4 regions of the Streptomyces sp. NPDC048248 genome follow, and region 1 is predicted to be linked to each of the others. Evidence: riboswitches for the same ligand, from Rfam matches in the RefSeq annotation. Region 1 holds a riboswitch; each other region holds the start of a gene.
The links. Region 1 has a riboswitch for thiamine pyrophosphate ahead of thiO (glycine oxidase ThiO). Riboswitches for the same ligand answer to the same signal wherever they lie in the genome.
Positions count from the first base shown of each region.

Region 2: it holds a riboswitch for thiamine pyrophosphate, as region 1 does, so the genes downstream of both, ACGFZW_RS25965 (thiamine ABC transporter substrate binding subunit) here and thiO (glycine oxidase ThiO) in region 1, are expected to answer to the same signal.
Region 3: it holds a riboswitch for thiamine pyrophosphate, as region 1 does, so the genes downstream of both, thiC (phosphomethylpyrimidine synthase ThiC) here and thiO (glycine oxidase ThiO) in region 1, are expected to answer to the same signal.
Region 4: it holds a riboswitch for thiamine pyrophosphate, as region 1 does, so the genes downstream of both, ACGFZW_RS00905 (purine-cytosine permease family protein) here and thiO (glycine oxidase ThiO) in region 1, are expected to answer to the same signal.

Region 1 covers NZ_JBICZL010000003.1:533,707-537,912, forward strand. Annotated here, with positions in the region: gene pknB (Stk1 family PASTA domain-containing Ser/Thr kinase) at 1-15, opposite strand, end outside; gene ACGFZW_RS08425 (thiazole synthase) at 162-956, opposite strand; gene thiS (sulfur carrier protein ThiS) at 966-1,181, opposite strand; gene thiO (glycine oxidase ThiO) at 1,178-2,404, opposite strand; TPP riboswitch at 2,402-2,514, opposite strand; gene ACGFZW_RS08440 (NAD(P)/FAD-dependent oxidoreductase) at 2,671-3,912, shown strand; gene ACGFZW_RS08445 (Rv2175c family DNA-binding protein) at 4,058-4,206, shown strand, end outside.
Region 2 covers NZ_JBICZL010000012.1:73,018-77,223, forward strand. Annotated here, with positions in the region: gene ACGFZW_RS25960 (ABC transporter permease) at 1-1,511, opposite strand, end outside; gene ACGFZW_RS25965 (thiamine ABC transporter substrate binding subunit) at 1,487-2,566, opposite strand; TPP riboswitch at 2,671-2,791, opposite strand; gene rlmN (23S rRNA (adenine(2503)-C(2))-methyltransferase RlmN) at 2,825-3,931, opposite strand.
Region 3 covers NZ_JBICZL010000005.1:190,192-194,397, reverse strand. Annotated here, with positions in the region: gene ACGFZW_RS12255 (IclR family transcriptional regulator) at 1-219, shown strand, start outside; gene ACGFZW_RS12250 (SsgA family sporulation/cell division regulator) at 324-746, shown strand; gene ACGFZW_RS12245 (YibE/F family protein) at 831-2,216, opposite strand; TPP riboswitch at 2,286-2,443, shown strand; gene thiC (phosphomethylpyrimidine synthase ThiC) at 2,438-4,206, shown strand, end outside.
Region 4 covers NZ_JBICZL010000001.1:181,190-185,395, reverse strand. Annotated here, with positions in the region: gene ACGFZW_RS00910 (DUF418 domain-containing protein) at 525-1,739, shown strand; TPP riboswitch at 2,325-2,419, shown strand; gene ACGFZW_RS00905 (purine-cytosine permease family protein) at 2,410-3,810, shown strand; partial or broken gene ACGFZW_RS00900 (hydroxyethylthiazole kinase) at 4,076-4,206, shown strand, end outside.

The DNA of each region.
Region 1 (4,206 bases):
AAGGGTGGTATCCACGGCAGACGAGTCTACGAGGAAGCACCGACACGTCGACCGCCGCGGCGGTCACCCGGGGCGTACTGCAGCCGAACGGTGACAGGGCCGCTGTTGCCGGACGGCCTCGCCCGCCGCTCCCGGGCCGGGACCGGCGGGCGGTCCGCCCGTCAGAACGCCGGCCGCTCCGGGTCGAGCTCCGCCACGCCATCGACGGGCGAGGACGCCTGCGCGAAGTGCCGGCGCGGGATCCGGCCCGCGCGGTGCGCCAGACGGCCGGCCTCGACCGCGTGCCGCATGGCGTCCGCCATCAGCTCGGGCTCCTGGGCCCGGGTCACCGCGGACGCCAGCATCACCGCCGCGCAGCCCAGCTCCATGGCGAGCGCGGCGTCGGAGGCGGTGCCGGCGCCGGCGTCCAGCACGACGGGGACGCCGGCCCGCTCGGTGATCAGCTGGAAGTTGTGCGGATTGCGGATGCCCAGGCCGGAGCCGATGGGGGAGCCGAGCGGCATGATCGCGGCGCAGCCCACCTCCTCCAGCTTGCGGGCCAGCACGGGGTCGTCGTTGGTGTACGGCAGCACCGTGAACCCGTCGTCCACCAGCGTCTCCGCGGCGTCCAGCAGCTCGATCGGGTCGGGCAGCAGGGTGCGCTCGTCGGCGACGACCTCCAGCTTGACCCAGTCCGTGCCGAGCGCCTCCCGGGCGAGCCGGGCGGTGAGGACCGCCTCGCCGGCGGTGAAGCAGCCGGCGGTGTTCGGCAGCACCTGGATGCCGTGCCGTTCCAGCACCGACAGCACCGAGCCCTGCACGGTCGGGTCCAGGCGCCGCATGGCGACCGTCGTCAGCTCCGTACCGGAGGCGAGCAGTGCGCGCTCCAGGACATCGAGGCTGGGCGCGCCACCGGTCCCCATGATCAGACGGGACCGGAAGGTGGTCCCGGCGATGGTGAGAAGATCATCGGCCATCGGTGCGGATCAGCCTCCCTGGACCGCGGTGAGCACCTCGACGCGGTCGCCGTCGCCGAGGGGGGTGAGGGGCCAGCGGGTGCGCGGCACCACGGTCTCGTTGACCGCGGCGGCGACTCCCGTGGGCGCCTTGGACAGGGTCGCGACGAGCCGGTCCAGGGTGAGGCCGGCGGGCACGTCGCGGGACTCGCCGTTGACGGACAGGGTTACGGTCGGGGCGCTCATACGGGCTGCTCCTGTGGGGCGCGGGCGCTTTCCGGCCGCGAGGCGGCGGTGGCGGAAAAGCGCGCGGGGGAGAAGGGGCGGGCCTCTTCCGGGAGGCTCCCGGTGGCCAGCACCTCGGCCATCGCGTCGCCGGTGACTGGGGTCAGCAGCACCCCGTTGCGGAAGTGGCCGGTGGCCAGGTGGAGGCCGGGCAGCGCGGTCGGGCCCAGCATCGGCGCGTTGTCCGGCGAGGTGGGACGCAGTCCCGCGCAGGTCTCGACGAGCGGCAGTTCGGTGATGCCGGGGACCAGCTCGTGCGCGTCCCGCAGCAGCTCGTAGACCCCGCCGGCGGTGACGGTGGTGTCCCAGCCCAGCTCCTCGCTGGTGGCGCCGACGACCAGCTCCCCGTCCTCCCGGGGCACCAGATAGAGGGGGCCGCCGCGGACGACCGCCCGTACGGTGCGCGACAGCAGGGGCGAGCCCCCGCGCGGCGGCTCCGGCATGCGCAGCCGCAGCACCTGCCCCTTGACCGGGCGCACCGGCGGCAGCACCTCCGCGGGGACACCGTCCAGCCGCCCGCTGTGGCTGCCCCCGGCCAGCACGACCTGGCCGGCCGACAGCCGGGTGCCGTCGGCGAGCTCGGCGCCGGTCGCCCGGTCGCCCTGGACCGTCAGGCGCTCCGCCCAGCTGCGGTGGAAGATCACCCCGGCGCGTTCGCAGGCGATCAGCAGGGCGCTCGCCAGCCGGCGCGGATCCACCTGGTGGTCGCCGTCCACCCGCAGCCCGCCGCGTACGCCGGGCGCGAGCATCGGCTCCAGACGGCGGCACTCGCGCCCCGTCAGCCACTGCGAATCCAGCCCCGACCGGGTCTGCAGGGCGTGCAGCTCGCGGAGGTGGGCGCGGTCGTCGGCGTCCAGCGCGACGGCGAGGGTGCCGCACCTGCGGTAGCCGATCCGCTGTCCGCTGAACTCCTCCAGCTCGGCCGCGAAGCGCGGATAGCGCTCCGCGGAGGCGACGTTGAGCCCGAGCAGGGTCTGCTCGCCGTAATGCAGCTCGGTGACGGCGGCGAGCATGCCCGCGGCGACGCGGGCGGCCCCGCCGCCGGGCGCGGGATCGGCCACGGCGGCGCGCAGCCCGCGGCCGGCCGCCCGCCAGGCGGTGACCAGCCCGATGATGCCGCCCCCGATGACGAGGACATCGGGGTGCGTGGCCGCAGGATCCGATGGTGTGGCAGGTGGATGCATGGGCGTCCAGCCCCTCCCTTCGCCGGCATGACCCGGATCAGGTTCGTACGGTCGGAGGCCGGCCAGCCTCCCTCTCAGCCCGGTGCGTCCGGGCTCCCGCGAGTGCGTGTACCCGTCACCCTAATACGCGGCCGCGACACGTCGTAAGGGAGAGCCTCCGGGCCTTCGGCGGGCCGGCCTTCCGGCGTGCGCACCGGTGACGCTGTGTCAGAGATCTCCTTGCGCGCTGCTGCGAACGGCGCGACCCGCCGTCCTAGAGTGATCGGGTGAGCGAGCAGAGCAAGTCCTCCCAGGCCCCTGACCGCACGCCGCGCGTGGTGATCGTCGGCGCGGGAATCGCGGGTGTGCAGACCGCGGTCGCGCTGCGCGAACAGGGCTGGCGCGGCGCGATCACGCTGCTCGGCGACGAGCCCCACCAGCCCTACGACCGGCCCCCGCTGTCCAAGGCGGTGCTGCTCGGCAAGGCCGACGGCTCCACCTTCGACGTCGACTTCCCCGCGCTCGGCATCGATCTGCAGCTCAGCCGGCCGGTCACCGGCCTGGCGCCGGACGCCCATGTCGTCGAGACGGCCGACGGGCCCGTCCCGTACGACTACGCCGTGATCGCCACCGGCGCCGATCCGATCCACCTGCCGGGCGGTGAGTCGCAGCCGGGCGTCCATCTGCTGCGCACCCTCGACGACGCGGAGCGGCTGCGGCCGGTGCTGGCCGCCAGGAAGCGCATCGTCGTCGTCGGGGCCGGCTGGATCGGCGCCGAGTTCGCCACCGCCGCTCGCGAGTCCGGCTGCCCGGTCACCGTCGTCGAGGCATCCGACCGCCCGCTGGCCGGTGCGCTGCCCGCCGAGGTCGCCGGCCACATGACCAGCTGGTACACCGAGGCGGGGGCAGAGCTGCGCACCGGCGTACCGGTCGATTCCGTGCGGCCGGGCGCGGTCGAGCTGGCGGACGGCACGACGCTGCCCGCCGACGCGGTGGTGGTCGGCATCGGCGCGCGGCCGGCGACCGGCTGGCTGGGCGGTTCGGGCATCGAGCTGGCCCCGCAGGACGGATCGGTGGTGGCCGACAAGTGGCTGCACACCTCCGCCCCCGACGTGTTCGCGGTCGGCGACTGCGCCTCCTTCCCGTCCGCCCGCTACGGCCGCCGGCTGCTGATCCACCACTGGGACAACGCCCTCCAGGGGCCGCGGACGGTCGCCGAGAACATCGCCCGCGGTGACGCGCCCGGCCTCGTCTACGACCCGGTCCCGTACTTCTGGTCCGAGCAGTTCGGCCGGTTCGTGCAGTACGCGGGCCACCACCCGGCGGCCGACACGCTGATCTGGCGCGGCGATCCGGCGGGCGCCGCCTGGACGGTGCTGTGGCTGCGCGAGGGCGCCCTGGTGGCGCTGCTGGCCGTGGGGCGCCCCCGGGACCTCGCCCAGGGGCGCAAGCTCATCGAGCGCGGCACGAGGCTGGACCCCGACCGGGCGGCCCTCGCGTCCGTACCGCTGAAATCGGCTGCCCGGTAGCGGGCGGGCCGCAGCGCTCGCCGGGCGCCGCGCCGCCGGACGACGGGCCGAGACGGCCTGCGCGGCTCACCCACCGGTGTGCCCCCGGGTCCCTTACGGCGATGCCCGGCTACCGGCTGTCAGTGCGAGGTGGCACGCTTGTCCTGTGACCGAGATTGACGCAAACATCGATGGACTCGTCCCCGCCTGGCTCACCCTCCCCGACATCGCCGAAGAGTTCGGCGTCGAGGTGACGCGCGTCCGGCAGCTGGTCAAGGAGGGCCAGCTGATCGCGGTGCGCCGCGGCGAGAACAG
Region 2 (4,206 bases), on a different contig from region 1:
AAGCCGGCGGCGATCAGCAGCGCCCGCCGCACCATCGGCAGGTCCACCTCGCGCCACACCCGCCAGGGGGAGGCGCCGAGCACCGCTGCGGCCTCCCGCAGCCGGCCGTCCACCGCCCGCAGGACGGGCAGCATCGTCCGGACCACGAACGGCACCCCGACCAGCGCCTGGGCGAGCGGCACCAGCCACCACGAGGCACGCAGGTCAAGCGGTGGCCTGTCGAGCGTGATCAGGAAGCCGAAGCCGACGGTCACCGCCGAGACCCCGAGCGGCAGCATCAGCAGCGCGTCGAACCCGCGGACGAGCCGGCCGGCCGTGGGGGCCTTGCCCGCGGCCCGGCCGCGCGAGGCGGGCAGGGTGAGAGCGGCCGCCGCCAGACCGCCGATCACCAGCGCGATCAGCGTCGCGACGGCCGCGTAGCCGAGGGAATTCCACAGCGCTTCGAGAGGGGCGACGGCGAAGGTGCTGTCGGCGGTTGCGGCCGAGCGCAGCGTCTCGTAGAAGACCGTGCTGTAGCCGTCAGGGCCGGCGAACGAGCGCTCCGCGAGCACCAGCAGCGGAGCGATGAGCAGGACGGCGATGACGGCGAGCGTGCTCCACAGCAGCGCCCACTGTCCGGCGCCGCGCGGCCGCCGCGCGGTCTGCGACGCGTCGACGAGCCGCAGGGCGGACTCCCGGCGGCGCACGGTCCAGGCGTGCAGCGCCAGCAGGCCGAGGACCGCGGCGAACTGGAGCATGGTCAGGACGGCCGCGGTCGGCAGGTCCAGGAAGTCGGCGGTCTGCCGGTAGATCTCCACCTCCAGTGTCGAGAAGGTGGGCCCGCCCAGGATCTGCACCACGCCGAAGGAGGTGAAGGTGAAGAGGAAGACCATCAGGGCCGCCGCCGCGACGGCCGGCCCCAGCGCGGGCAGCGTCACCCGCCGCCAGGCCGCGAACCGTCCGGCGCCCAGCACCCGTGCGGCCTCTTCCTGACGGGGGTCGAGCTGCCCCCACAGGCCGCCGACGGTCCGTACCACCACCGCGTAGTTGAAGAAGACGTGCGCCAGCAGGATCGCCCACACCGAGGTGTCCAGCCGTACGCCCCACAGGTCGTCCAGCAGGCCGCCGTGCCCGACCAGCGCGAGGAACGCCGAGCCGACGACCACGGTCGGCAGCACGAACGGCACCATCACCACCGCCCGCAGCAGCTGTTTGCCGGGGAAGTCGAAGCGCGCGAAGACATACGCGCCGGGCAGCGCGATCAGCAGCGTCAGCGCGGTGGAGGCGGCTGCCTGCCAGACGGTGAACCACAGGACGTGCAGCAGGTCCGGGTCGCCGAGCACCTCGCCGATCCGGGAAAGCTGCCACTGCCCGCCGTCCTTCAGCCCCCGTCCGACGATCGAGACGACGGGGTAGGCGAAGAACAGCGCGAAGAAGGCGAGCGGCAGGGCCATCAGACCGAGCCGCACCGCCGTTCCCCGCGCGGCGTTCCCGCGCCGGCCGCGGGCTACTTCAGAACGAGCGAGGACCACTGCTTGATCCACTGTTCGCGGTTCTCGGTGATCTTCTCCGGGGCGAGCGTCGCCGGCTTGTCGATCGTCGCGCCGTACTTGGTGAACAGCTCCGGCAGCTCGGCGTCCTTGCGGGCCGGGTTGACGAACATCTGCAGCGGCACGTCCTCCTGGAACTGCTTGCTCAGCAGGAAGTCCAGCAGCGCCTTGCCGCCCTTCTCGTTCGGCGCGCCCTTGAGCAGGCCGCCGAACTCGATCTGGCGGAAGCAGGTGCCGGTCGCGACGCCGGTCGGCGCCTGATCGGGCTGCGGCTTCTTGCCGAGCACCTCGGCCGGCGGGCTGGACGCGTAGGAGACCACCAGCGGCTTGTCGCCCTTGCCCTTGGCGGCGGCGGAGCCCGTGAACCGCTCGTAGTACGCCTGCTCCCAGCCGTCGACGACCTCGACGCCGTTGGCCTTGAGCTTCTTCCAGTAGTCCTGCCAGCCGTCGGCGCCGTACTTCGCGATGGTGCCGAGCTGGAAGGCGAGGCCGGGCGAGGACGTCGCGGAGTTCTCCGTCAGGAGCAGCCCCTTGTACTCGGGCTTGATCAGGTCGTCGAAGCTCTTCGGCGGCGCGATCTTGTGCTTCTCGAAGTAGGCGCGGTCGTAGTTGACGCAGGTGTCGCCGTAGTCGAGAGGGGTGACGCGGTGCTCGGCCTTGTCGAGCTGGAGCTCGCCCGGGACGCTGTCCAGGCCCTTGGCCTTGTACGGGCTGAAGATGCCCTCGTCCAGACCGCGCGAGAGCAGGGTGTTGTCGATGCCGAAGAACACATCGCCCTGCGGGTTGCCCTTGGACAGGATCGCCTGGTTGACGGCCTTGCCGGCATCGCCGCCCTTGAGCATCTTGACCTTGTAGCCGCTCTTCTTCTCGAAGTCGGCGAGCACCGACTTCGACACATTGAAGGAGTCGTGGCTGACGAGCGTCACGGTCTTGGCGTCCGCTTCGCTCCCGCCGCCCGAGCCGCCGCATGCGGCGAGGGCGGTCATACCGACCGCGGCGGCGAGGGCGGTCGCGATGACCTTGCTGGTGGTGCTCACTGATTTCCTCCTGGCTGGCCAGGAAGAGACGCGGCCCCGCCCGGGGTCCACCGCCGGGGACGTCGAAGGACGTACCGCGCACGGACCGGGGCGGGGCGCAACAGCATGAGTGACGACCGAACTTCCTACCCGGAATGACCCGGGCGAGGTTCAAGGGTCTGCGGGCACCGTATGACTACGACGCGTCCGCACTCTCAGCGCTGTGGCGCTCCCCTGTCGGAATGTGCATTTGTTCGATCACACGGTACCAGCGAGCGGTCAGCGTTCCGAGGCCGCGAGCTGCCCGCAGGCCCCGTCGATCTCCTGGCCGCGGGTGTCCCGGACGGTCACCGGGACGCCGTGCGCCTCGATGGCCTGGACGAAGGCGCGCTCGTCCTCGGGCCGCGAGGCGGTCCACTTCGAGCCGGGCGTCGGGTTCAGCGGGATCAGGTTGACATGGACGCGCTTGCCCTTGAGCAGTCGTCCCAGCAGGTCACCGCGCCACGCCTGGTCGTTGATGTCCCGGATCAGCGCGTACTCGATGGAGATGCGCCGCCCGGACTTCTCCGCGTACTCCCAGGCCGCGTCCAGCACCTCGCGGACCTTCCAGCGGGTGTTGACGGGCACCAGTTCGTCCCGCAGCTCATCGTCCGGGGCGTGCAGCGACACCGCGAGCCGGCACTTGAACCCCTCGTCGGCGAACCGCAGCATCGCCGGCACCAGGCCGACGGTGGAGACGGTGATACCCCGCTGGGACAGCCCCAGCCCGTCCGGCTCGGGGTCCGTCAGCCGCCTGATGGCGCCGACCACCCGCTTGTAGTTGGCCAGCGGCTCGCCCATCCCCATGAAGACGATGTTGGAGAGCCGCGCCGGGCCGCCCGGCACCTCGCCGTCGCGCAGCGCCCGCATCCCGTCGACGATCTGGTGGACGATCTCGGCGGTCGAGAGGTTGCGGTCCAGCCCCGCCTGGCCGGTGGCGCAGAACGGGCAGTTCATGCCGCAGCCGGCCTGCGAGGAGATGCACATGGTGACCCGGTCCGGGTAGCGCATCAGCACGGACTCGACGAGCGTGCCGTCGTGCAGCTTCCACAGCGTCTTGCGGGTGGTGTCGTTGTCGCACGAGATGTGCCGCACCACGTTCATCAGGTCCGGCAGCAGCTCCGCCGCCAGCTTCTCGCGCGCCGCCGCCGGAATGTCGGTCCACTGCGCCGGGTCGTGCGCGTAGCGGGCGAAGTAGTGCTGCGACAGCTGCTTGGCACGAAACGGCTTCTCACCGATCGCGGCGACCACCTCACGGCGCTCGGCAGGTTCAAGATCGGCAAGGTGCCGCGGCGGCTTCTTGGCCCCTCGCGGCGCGACAAAGGTGAGTTCTCCGGGTGCAGGCATGGTCCGTCCAGTGTGGCAGATCGTCCACGGCGGCCCAGGCCACGGCGGGGTGGGCCCGGTCACCTCCGGTGGCGCTCTGTCGTTGGCGCCCGGCGTCGCCCGGCCCAAGGTCGCCGATACGACCGTCCCGGCGCCCTGTCCTCCGATCTGCCGCCGATGACGCCGCCCATGTCACCGAGCGCGTCTCGGCTCGCCTGCCGAGCAGGGAAGAGGCCGGACTGCCGACGCTTTCCATGGGTGAGGTGGCACTGAGCGTGTTCATCGTCGCCCGCGAT
Region 3 (4,206 bases), on a different contig from region 1:
TTGGATACTGTGCGTCGCGGTCAAGTCGCTTTCGAGCATCAGGAATATGCCCTGGGCACCGTCTGTTCGGCGATCCCCATCCAGGTCGGCGCCGCCGCTGCCGCCCTGGCTGTTTCTCTTCCGGTCGCCGAGCTGCATCGATTGCGTAACGTGACGACCCGACTACGGAAAATGGCGGAGGCGACACTAACGACACTCGCCTTCTCTATCAGTATCTGAAAACTCACTCCTTGTGATCTGCTTGCACGTGACAGACGATGGCGTCAATAGGGCTTCGGGGGACGATTCCCGGCCATCTCCGATCAAGTGCGGGGCAGTGGTTGATGACCGACACAGTTCAGGCAGAAGTGATCATGAGCTTTCTCGTCTCCGAGGAGCTCGCGTTTCGGATCCCGGTGTTGCTGGACTTCGACAGCGCCGATCCGTACGCCGTCCGGCTCACCTTCGATCTCCCCGGCGATGTGCCCGTGACCTGGGCTTTCAGCCGCGAACTGCTTCTGGACGGGCTGAGTCGGCCGTCCGGTGAGGGCGATGTGCGCATCGAACCGTCCTCCGCGGAGCACCTCAGCGACATCTTCATCAGTCTTCAAGTCGGCTCGGAGAAGGCCCTGTTCCGGGTCAGCGCGCCCCCGCTGGTCGCCTTCCTGGACCGGACGGACCGACTGGTACCGCTCGGCAAGGAAGAGGTCTTCGACACGCTGGAGGCCGTGCTGGACCGGATCCTCACGGAGGCGCCGGCCGGCTGATCCCCGAAGGGCCGGCCCAGTCGGTCATGCCCCGCCGACGAGGCCGACCGCACGTGCGCCGACGACCGGGCCGTGCCGGTCCTCTCACTGCTTTCGGCGCTTGCCCCGCGACCCGCGCCGTCCGGACCTGCCCCGCGCGGCGCTTCGCTGTGCCCCGAAGTCGTCGGCAGCGCCTGGCGCGGAGCCGCCGGAGTCCGGTTCGGCGCCGTGCGTTGCCGCGCGCTGCCCCTTGCGGTCCGCGGAGACGACCATCGCCGCGAGCAGCGTCGTCAGCGGCACCGAGGCGACCAGCCCGATGCTGCCCACCAGCGTGCGCACGATCTCCTCGGCGACCACCTCGCTCGTGGCGACCGTCCCCACGTCGCTCTGTGCGATCGAGAACAGCAAAAACAGAGGCAGCGCGGCGCCCGCGTAAGCCAGTACCAGCGTGTTGACGACGGACGCGATGTGATCCCGTCCGATGCGCATCGCCGCGCTGTAGAGGGTGCGCCATCCCGCCGACGGATTCGCCTCCTTCAGCTCCCAGACCGCGGCGGTCTGGGTCACCGTCACATCGTCGAGCACACCCAGCGAGCCGATGATGATCCCCGCCAGCAGCAGGCCCCGGATCTCGATGTCCGGGTAGAGACCGTGCACCAGCCCGGTGGTGTCGTCGGTGTTGCCGGTCAGCAGCGCCCAGCCGATGAACACCGACCCGAGCAGACCGATCAGCAGCAGTGAGGCGAGCGTTCCGAGCACGGCGACCGACGTTCTGGCCGTCAGTCCGTGGCACATATAGAGCGCGATCAGCATGATCGCGCTGCCCCCGACCACCGCCACGACCAGCGGGTTGGAGCCCTGCAGGATGGCCGGGAGGATGAACAGCGTCAGCACTCCGAAGCTCGCCAGCAGCGCCACCAGCGCGAGGACCCCGCGCAGCCGTCCCACGACCACGACCGCGAACGCGAAGATCGCGGCGAGCACCCACATCGGGAAGCTCCGGTCGACGTCGCTGACCGAGTACTGGAGGTCCTTGGGCGCCTTGGGGGAGTACGCGACCACCACGTCCTGCCCGGTCGTGTAGTGCCGCGAGGCATCCGGTGTCACCACCGTCTGGAACGTCCGCCCGGCGTTCTCGCCCGTGGTGACCTTGATCGTCACCTGCTCGCAGTCCTTGCCGGTCGTCGACCCCCCGCTCGGTGGCTGCCCCGACGGCGGCGTGGGCTGCGGCTGCTGCTCGGCATGGACGTCGGCGCAGTTCACCTTGTCCACCTTGAGCACCGTCGCCTGCTCGGTGGGCTGGTCGAAGCCCACACCGGACGGCTTGTGCGACGGCGCGCCGCCCGGCCAGAGCACCGCCAGACCGACGACGACCGCGGCGGCGAACGGGATCAGCACGGCCGCGATGACCTTGCGCAGATGACGGGATACGGGCGCGGCAGGCGCGTGGCCGTGCGCGTGGGAATGCGTATGGGGCTCCTGGCTGCTCACCGCCCGATCATCGCAAGAACCCAGGGGCCCCCTGGCCACCGCGCCGCACGGGCAGCTACCGTGGTGGCACTTTGCAATCGCGGGAGCTCGGAGCACCGGGCTGAGAGGACGCTGACCTCCGCGGGACGTCCGGCAGACGCCGGAACGCCACCCACGGGAAATCGCTGCGTCGACCGCCGAACCTGTTACCGGGTAATGCCGGCGTAGGGAGTTGGGTCAATATGACTCTGCAGGATGCACGCACGCCCGAAAACGGTGGCGGCGACGCCTTCGAGCCGACGATCGGCTGGCACAAGGGCTATGTCTCCGGTTCGCGGCCCGACCTTCGGGTCCCGGTTCGGAAGGTGCACCTCACCAACGGCAAGGACGTGACGCTCTACGACACGTCAGGTCCGTACACAGATCCCCAGATCGAAACCGACGTCCGCCGCGGTCTCGCGCCGCTGCGGGAGAACTGGATCGTCTCGCGGGGCGACACCGAGGAGTACGCGGGCCGGCCGCTGCGGCCGGAGGACGACGGCCTCAAGCACACCTCGCCGCGCGGGGGCCTCAAGAACCTCGACGCGGTCTTCCCGGGCCGCCCCCGTCTGCCGCGCCGCGGCCGGGACGGCGCCGCCGTCACCCAGCTCGCGTATGCGCAGCGCGGGGAGGTCACCGCGGAGATGGAGTACGTCGCCATCCGCGAGAACGTCACCCCTGAGTTCGTGCGCGACGAGATCGCGGCGGGCCGTGCGGTGCTGCCGGCCAACATCAACCACCCGGAGATCGAGCCGATGATCATCGGCAAGAACTTCCTGGTGAAGGTGAACGCCAACATCGGCAACTCCGCCGTCACCTCCTCGATCGAGGAGGAGGTGGACAAGATGACCTGGGCGACCCAGTGGGGCGCCGACACGGTCATGGACCTGTCCACCGGCCGCAACATCCACACCACGCGCGAGTGGGTGCTGCGCAACTCCCCCGTCCCCATCGGCACCGTCCCCCTCTACCAGGCGCTGGAGAAGGTCGACGGCAAGGCCGAGGAACTGACCTGGGAGATCTACAAGGACACCGTCATCGAGCAGGCCGAACAGGGCGTCGACTACATGACGGTGCACGCCGGTGTGCTGCTCCGTTACGTGCCCCTCACGGCCCGCCGCAAGACCGGCATCGTCTCGCGCGGCGGCTCCATCATGGCCGCCTGGTGCCTGGCGCACCACCAGGAGTCCTTCCTCTACACGCACTTCGAGGAACTCTGCGAGATCCTCGCCTCCTACGACGTCACCTACTCCCTCGGTGACGGTCTGCGCCCCGGCTCCATCGCGGACGCCAACGACGAGGCGCAGTTCGCCGAGCTGCGCACCCTCGGTGAGCTGAACACCATCGCCAAGCGGCACGGTGTCCAGACGATGATCGAAGGACCGGGACATGTCCCGATGCACAAGATCAAGGAGAACATCGACCTCCAGCAGGAGATCTGCGAAGAGGCGCCGTTCTACACACTCGGCCCGCTGACCACCGACATCGCGCCCGCCTACGACCACATCACCTCAGGTATCGGCGCCGCGATGATCGCCTGGTGGGGCACCGCGATGCTCTGCTACGTCACGCCCAAGGAGCACCTGGGCCTGCCGGACCGCGACGACGTCAAGACCGGCGTCATCACCTACAAGATCGCGGCCCACGCGGCGGACCTCGCCAAGGGCCACCCCGGCGCCCAGGAATGGGACGACGCGCTCTCCGACGCCCGCTTCGAGTTCCGCTGGGAGGACCAGTTCAACCTGGCCCTCGACCCGGACACCGCCCGGTCCTTCCACGACCAGACGCTGCCCGCGGAGCCGGCGAAGACGGCCCACTTCTGCTCGATGTGCGGCCCGAAGTTCTGCTCCATGAAGATCTCCCAGGACATCCGCCGCGAACACGGCGGTGACCTGGCGATCGACCCCGAGGCCGGCATGGCCGAGAAGTCCAAGGAATTCGCGGCGGCGGGCAACCGCGTCTACCTGCCGCT
Region 4 (4,206 bases), on a different contig from region 1:
GTCATTGATCGAGACAGTTGAGTCTCCGCCGCCTCCTGGACATCGGCACGGGGGCCGGCCTCGTAGCCGAGGCGCAACAGGGACGGCCGCGCCGATCTGTAGGTGGGCGCGGGCGGCGAGAACAGCGACCACGGCGCCGTGTGGGTCCTGCGCGGCTTCGCTGGAGGCGTCACGGGCGCCGGCGCGGGTGAGCTTCGGTGCCTCGTCCGTCGGCATCGGGAACTTTTTGGGGGACGACTCCATGTTCAGGGACGCCATGTCGGGCTCCTGAGCATGTAGACAGACAGCCGGAAGGGGCGGCGCGGAAGGATTCCGGCGCCGCCCCTTCCGTTGTGCGAGCGTCACATGCTCCAGAAACGGGATCGGCTGTCCTCGATTGACGCTGACGGTACGCGCCGTACGTCTCGCACGTTTCGCACGTACTGCATCGAAGGATGTAGTGGGATGTCGTCGCTGCGGACGAAGAATCCGGCCCCGAGCGCCCCGACCATGGTGGGAAAGCGAGCACCACGGGGGGAGTTGGGGTGGCCGAGGTATTGGGGACGCAGTCGGTCGTGGCGGCGGAGGGGGCCACCGGGAGCGCAGGCGGCGGGGCGCGGGCGCGCCTGCCGTTGCTGGATGTGTTGCGTGGGGTGGCGATTCTCGGGACGTTGATGAGCAACGTCTGGATCTTCGCCGGGCCGGGCGCCGAGTGGGGCGTCCTCAGCGGGAACGCCGGAACCTCGGCGGTGGCTGACTTGTCATCCCTGGCCGGGGTGGCGGAGACGATCTTCCGGTCCCTGGCGAACGGCAAGTTTCTGTCGATGCTGACGATCCTCTTCGGGGTCGGGCTGGCCATCCAGTTCGGGTCGGCCGCCAAGCGCGGGCAGCCGTGGCCGGGCCGATACAAGTGGCGGGCGCTGTTCCTCTTCGCCGAGGGGACCGTGCACTTCGTACTCGTCTTTGCCTGGGACGTGCTGATGGGGTACGCGGTGGTCGCGTTGCTGGTGGCCTGGCTGCTCACGCGTTCCGCGCGGGCCCAGCGCGTCACGTGGATCGTCATGGGCGGACTCCACCTGGTGGCGATGACGCTGCTCGCGGCTGCCATGCTGCTCACATCGGGCGGCGACACGGACGGCGCCCCCGACACCGATGCTGTGACGCTGTACGCCGAGGGCGGTTACGCGGAGCAGGTCGCCTTCCGGCTGTCGCATGCCATGGTGCTGCGCATGGAACCGGTGCTCTCCTTCGGGCTGTTGGTGTTCCTGTTCCTGCTCGGCGTACGGCTCTTCAGGGCCGGGGCCTTTCAGGGCGATGCAGCGGGGCGGCGCATTCGACGTCGTCTGGCCGGGTGGGGACTGGGGATCGGCCTACCCCTCACCACCTTTGCCGTGCTGGGCGGTTCGGACTTCTTCCTCCTGGAGCGGTACGGGGCGGCGCCGGTGCTGGCGATCGGCTACCTCGGCCTCATCGGCATGGTGATGGACCGGGTCCGCCACCCGGGCCCGCTCACCTCCGCCTTGACCTCTGTGGGCCGTACGGCCCTGTCCTGCTACGTACTGCAGAACGTGCTTGCCATGCTGTGCTGCTACGGCATCGGTCTGGGCCTGGCGTCCCGTTGGGCGGACAGCGGCCCGTGGTGGGTGATGGGTCTGTGGGCGGCGATCTGCCTGGTGCTGGTGATCGGGGCACGCCTGTGGCTGCGGCGGTTTGAGCACGGGCCGCTGGAATCGGTGCAGAAGCGACTGCTACGGCGCTGACTCCAGCGGCCGGTATCGAGCGGGAGCCGCAGCACCGTCCGTCTCGACGTGAGCAAGCGGCTGGACCTGCTGCTCCCGACCGTGTCCGGATCGCGACGCTCGACCAAGACCGCCCGGTGTGAAGGCACCTTCGCGAACCGGGCCAGGGCACATCATCGAGCATGTCGGGTGTCAGGTCGCCCCAGATACGGAGTACCCGGGGCCGGTGGCGGTAGCGGCCGAATTCGGGGCGGAGTTGGTCGACCTACAGCTCGACCACGATCTCGGAGAGCACGGACAGGTAGAGGATCGGGTCGGCGCCAGGCAGGTCGCCGACAGTTCCGGGCAGTCGATCAGCGTGTTACCGGCCGGGTGCAGCAGCAGCACCCCCGCCCGTCGCATTCCAGCACCCACAGGGAGGCTGACGCCAACGGGGCGGATCCGGCCCGCGCGAGGTCGCCCCAGATTGACGGCCTGCATGGCGGGGTTCATTCCTGAAGTCGACGGGGGAGTGGGTGCCGACGCGCGATGTCCGTCCGTCCGGCACCCTCGCCGTCCTCTCCCCACCTGCATGAGCACACCGGAGGGCGCGTTAAGGTGTTTGGCATACCGGACACGGGGTGCCCCACCAGGGGGCTGAGATCACACCCGTCGAACCTGAACCAGTTCGTACTGGCGGAGGGATGTCTTCATGTCGTGGACGCATGTTTCCAGTGGGCTGACCGCCGACGGCAGGCCGACCGCCTTCGACGGGCGGATGCCCGCGGCGCCTGGCGATATGACCGTCGAGGCGCACGGCATCGAGCCGATTCCGGAGAGTAACCGCTACGGCGCGGCCGGACGTCTCTTCACCGTGTGGTTCGCCCCCAATCTGACCATGACCGGCGTCTTCACCGGCACGGTCGGCGTCGCGCTCGGCCTGGACTTCGCCACCGCGCTCGCTGCCGTCGTGCTCGGTACGCTGCTCGGTGCGGTGCCCACCGCCTACCTGGGGACCTGGGGGAGCCGGACCGGAGCAGGTCAACTGCCCCTGGCTGGGCTGGCGTTCGGCCGGGCCGTCGCGCTGCCCGGGGTCCTGCAGTGGCTGTCCTCCATCGCGTGGGACGCGCTGATCGGGCTGTTCGGCGGGGACGCGCTTGCCCGGCTGTGCGGCTGGCCCTTCTGGCTCGGGGTCCTGGTCATGCTGGTCGCCCAAGGTGTCCTCGGAGTCTTCGGCTACGAAGCGATCCACCGCCTGCAGATCGTCATGACTTTCGTGCTCGGCGCGGCGTTCGCGCTGATCGCCTGGCGGCTGCTGGACGGCGTGCACCCCGCAGCCCACGGCTCCGTACACGGTGCGGACCGCGTCGGTGCCTTCGCCCTGACCAGCACCATCGCGGTGAGTCTGGCCCTGTCCTGGGCCCCGTACGCCAGTGACTTCAGCCGGTACCTGCCGGCCTCGACCTCGCGTACGCGCATGTTCTGGTACACGCTGCTCGGCCTTGTGGCGTCCTTCGTGGCCGTCCAGACGCTCGGACTGTGGGGCGCCTCCGTGCTGACCGACCAGACGGCCGGCGGGGTGAACGAGCTTCTCGGCGGTGGGGCGCTGGGCGGCTTCGGACTGCTCGCCGTGGCGCTGGCCGCGCTGTGCAGTAACGCGATGAACGACTACAGCGGTTCGCTGGCCCTGCAGACCGTCGGGGTGCGCATCCCGCGCCCCGCGGCCGCCGCCCTCGCGGCAGCGCTCGCCTTCCCCCTCGTGCTGTGGATGCACGCGGCGGACACCACCGCGCGCTTCCAGAACGTGCTGCTGTTCGTCGGCTACTGGATTCCTGGCTTCGTCGCGATCGTCATCGTCGACTGGCGCGCGCGGGCCCGGGCACGGGGCGGAGCGGCGCTCGACATCGCCGCTGAGTCCGAGCGCCGACAGCCGGCCTTTCCCGCCCTGCTCGCTTTCGCCGCCGCCTTCGCCTCCGCCATACCGTTCATGAATACCAGTCTGTACGTGGGCCCGATGGCGGACGCGCTGCACGGCGCCGACCTGTCGTACTACGTGGCGTTCCTCGTGGCACTCACTGTTTACGCGCCCTTGCGGCTTCGTCCCCGCCACTGACCCCAACCCGAGCCACGGCACGGCACCACCCGTACGTCCCGCACTTCGAGTGACACCACGCCCCCGGCACCCACCGGGCCCCGGATCTCGTCGACTTTGCCGTGCAGGGAGCTCGGACGCGTACAGACCGTTCCCCGCCGGTGCGGTTCCTGAGCAACGCGGTGGCCACCGGGTTCACCGCCAATGTCCTGCTCGCGCTGGGTGCGCCACTGACCGTGGTCGACAAACCGGACGAGAAGGTCCCGTTCACCGGCTAGCCTCGGGCGTGCTGGTGAATCTCGGCACCCCGCGCGCCGAGCAGCGTTCCGCCGTGGTCGAGGCGGCACGGGCGGCGATTGCCGAGAGCACGCCATGGGTGCTCGACCTGGTGCCCGTCGGTGCGCTGCCCGTGCGTAA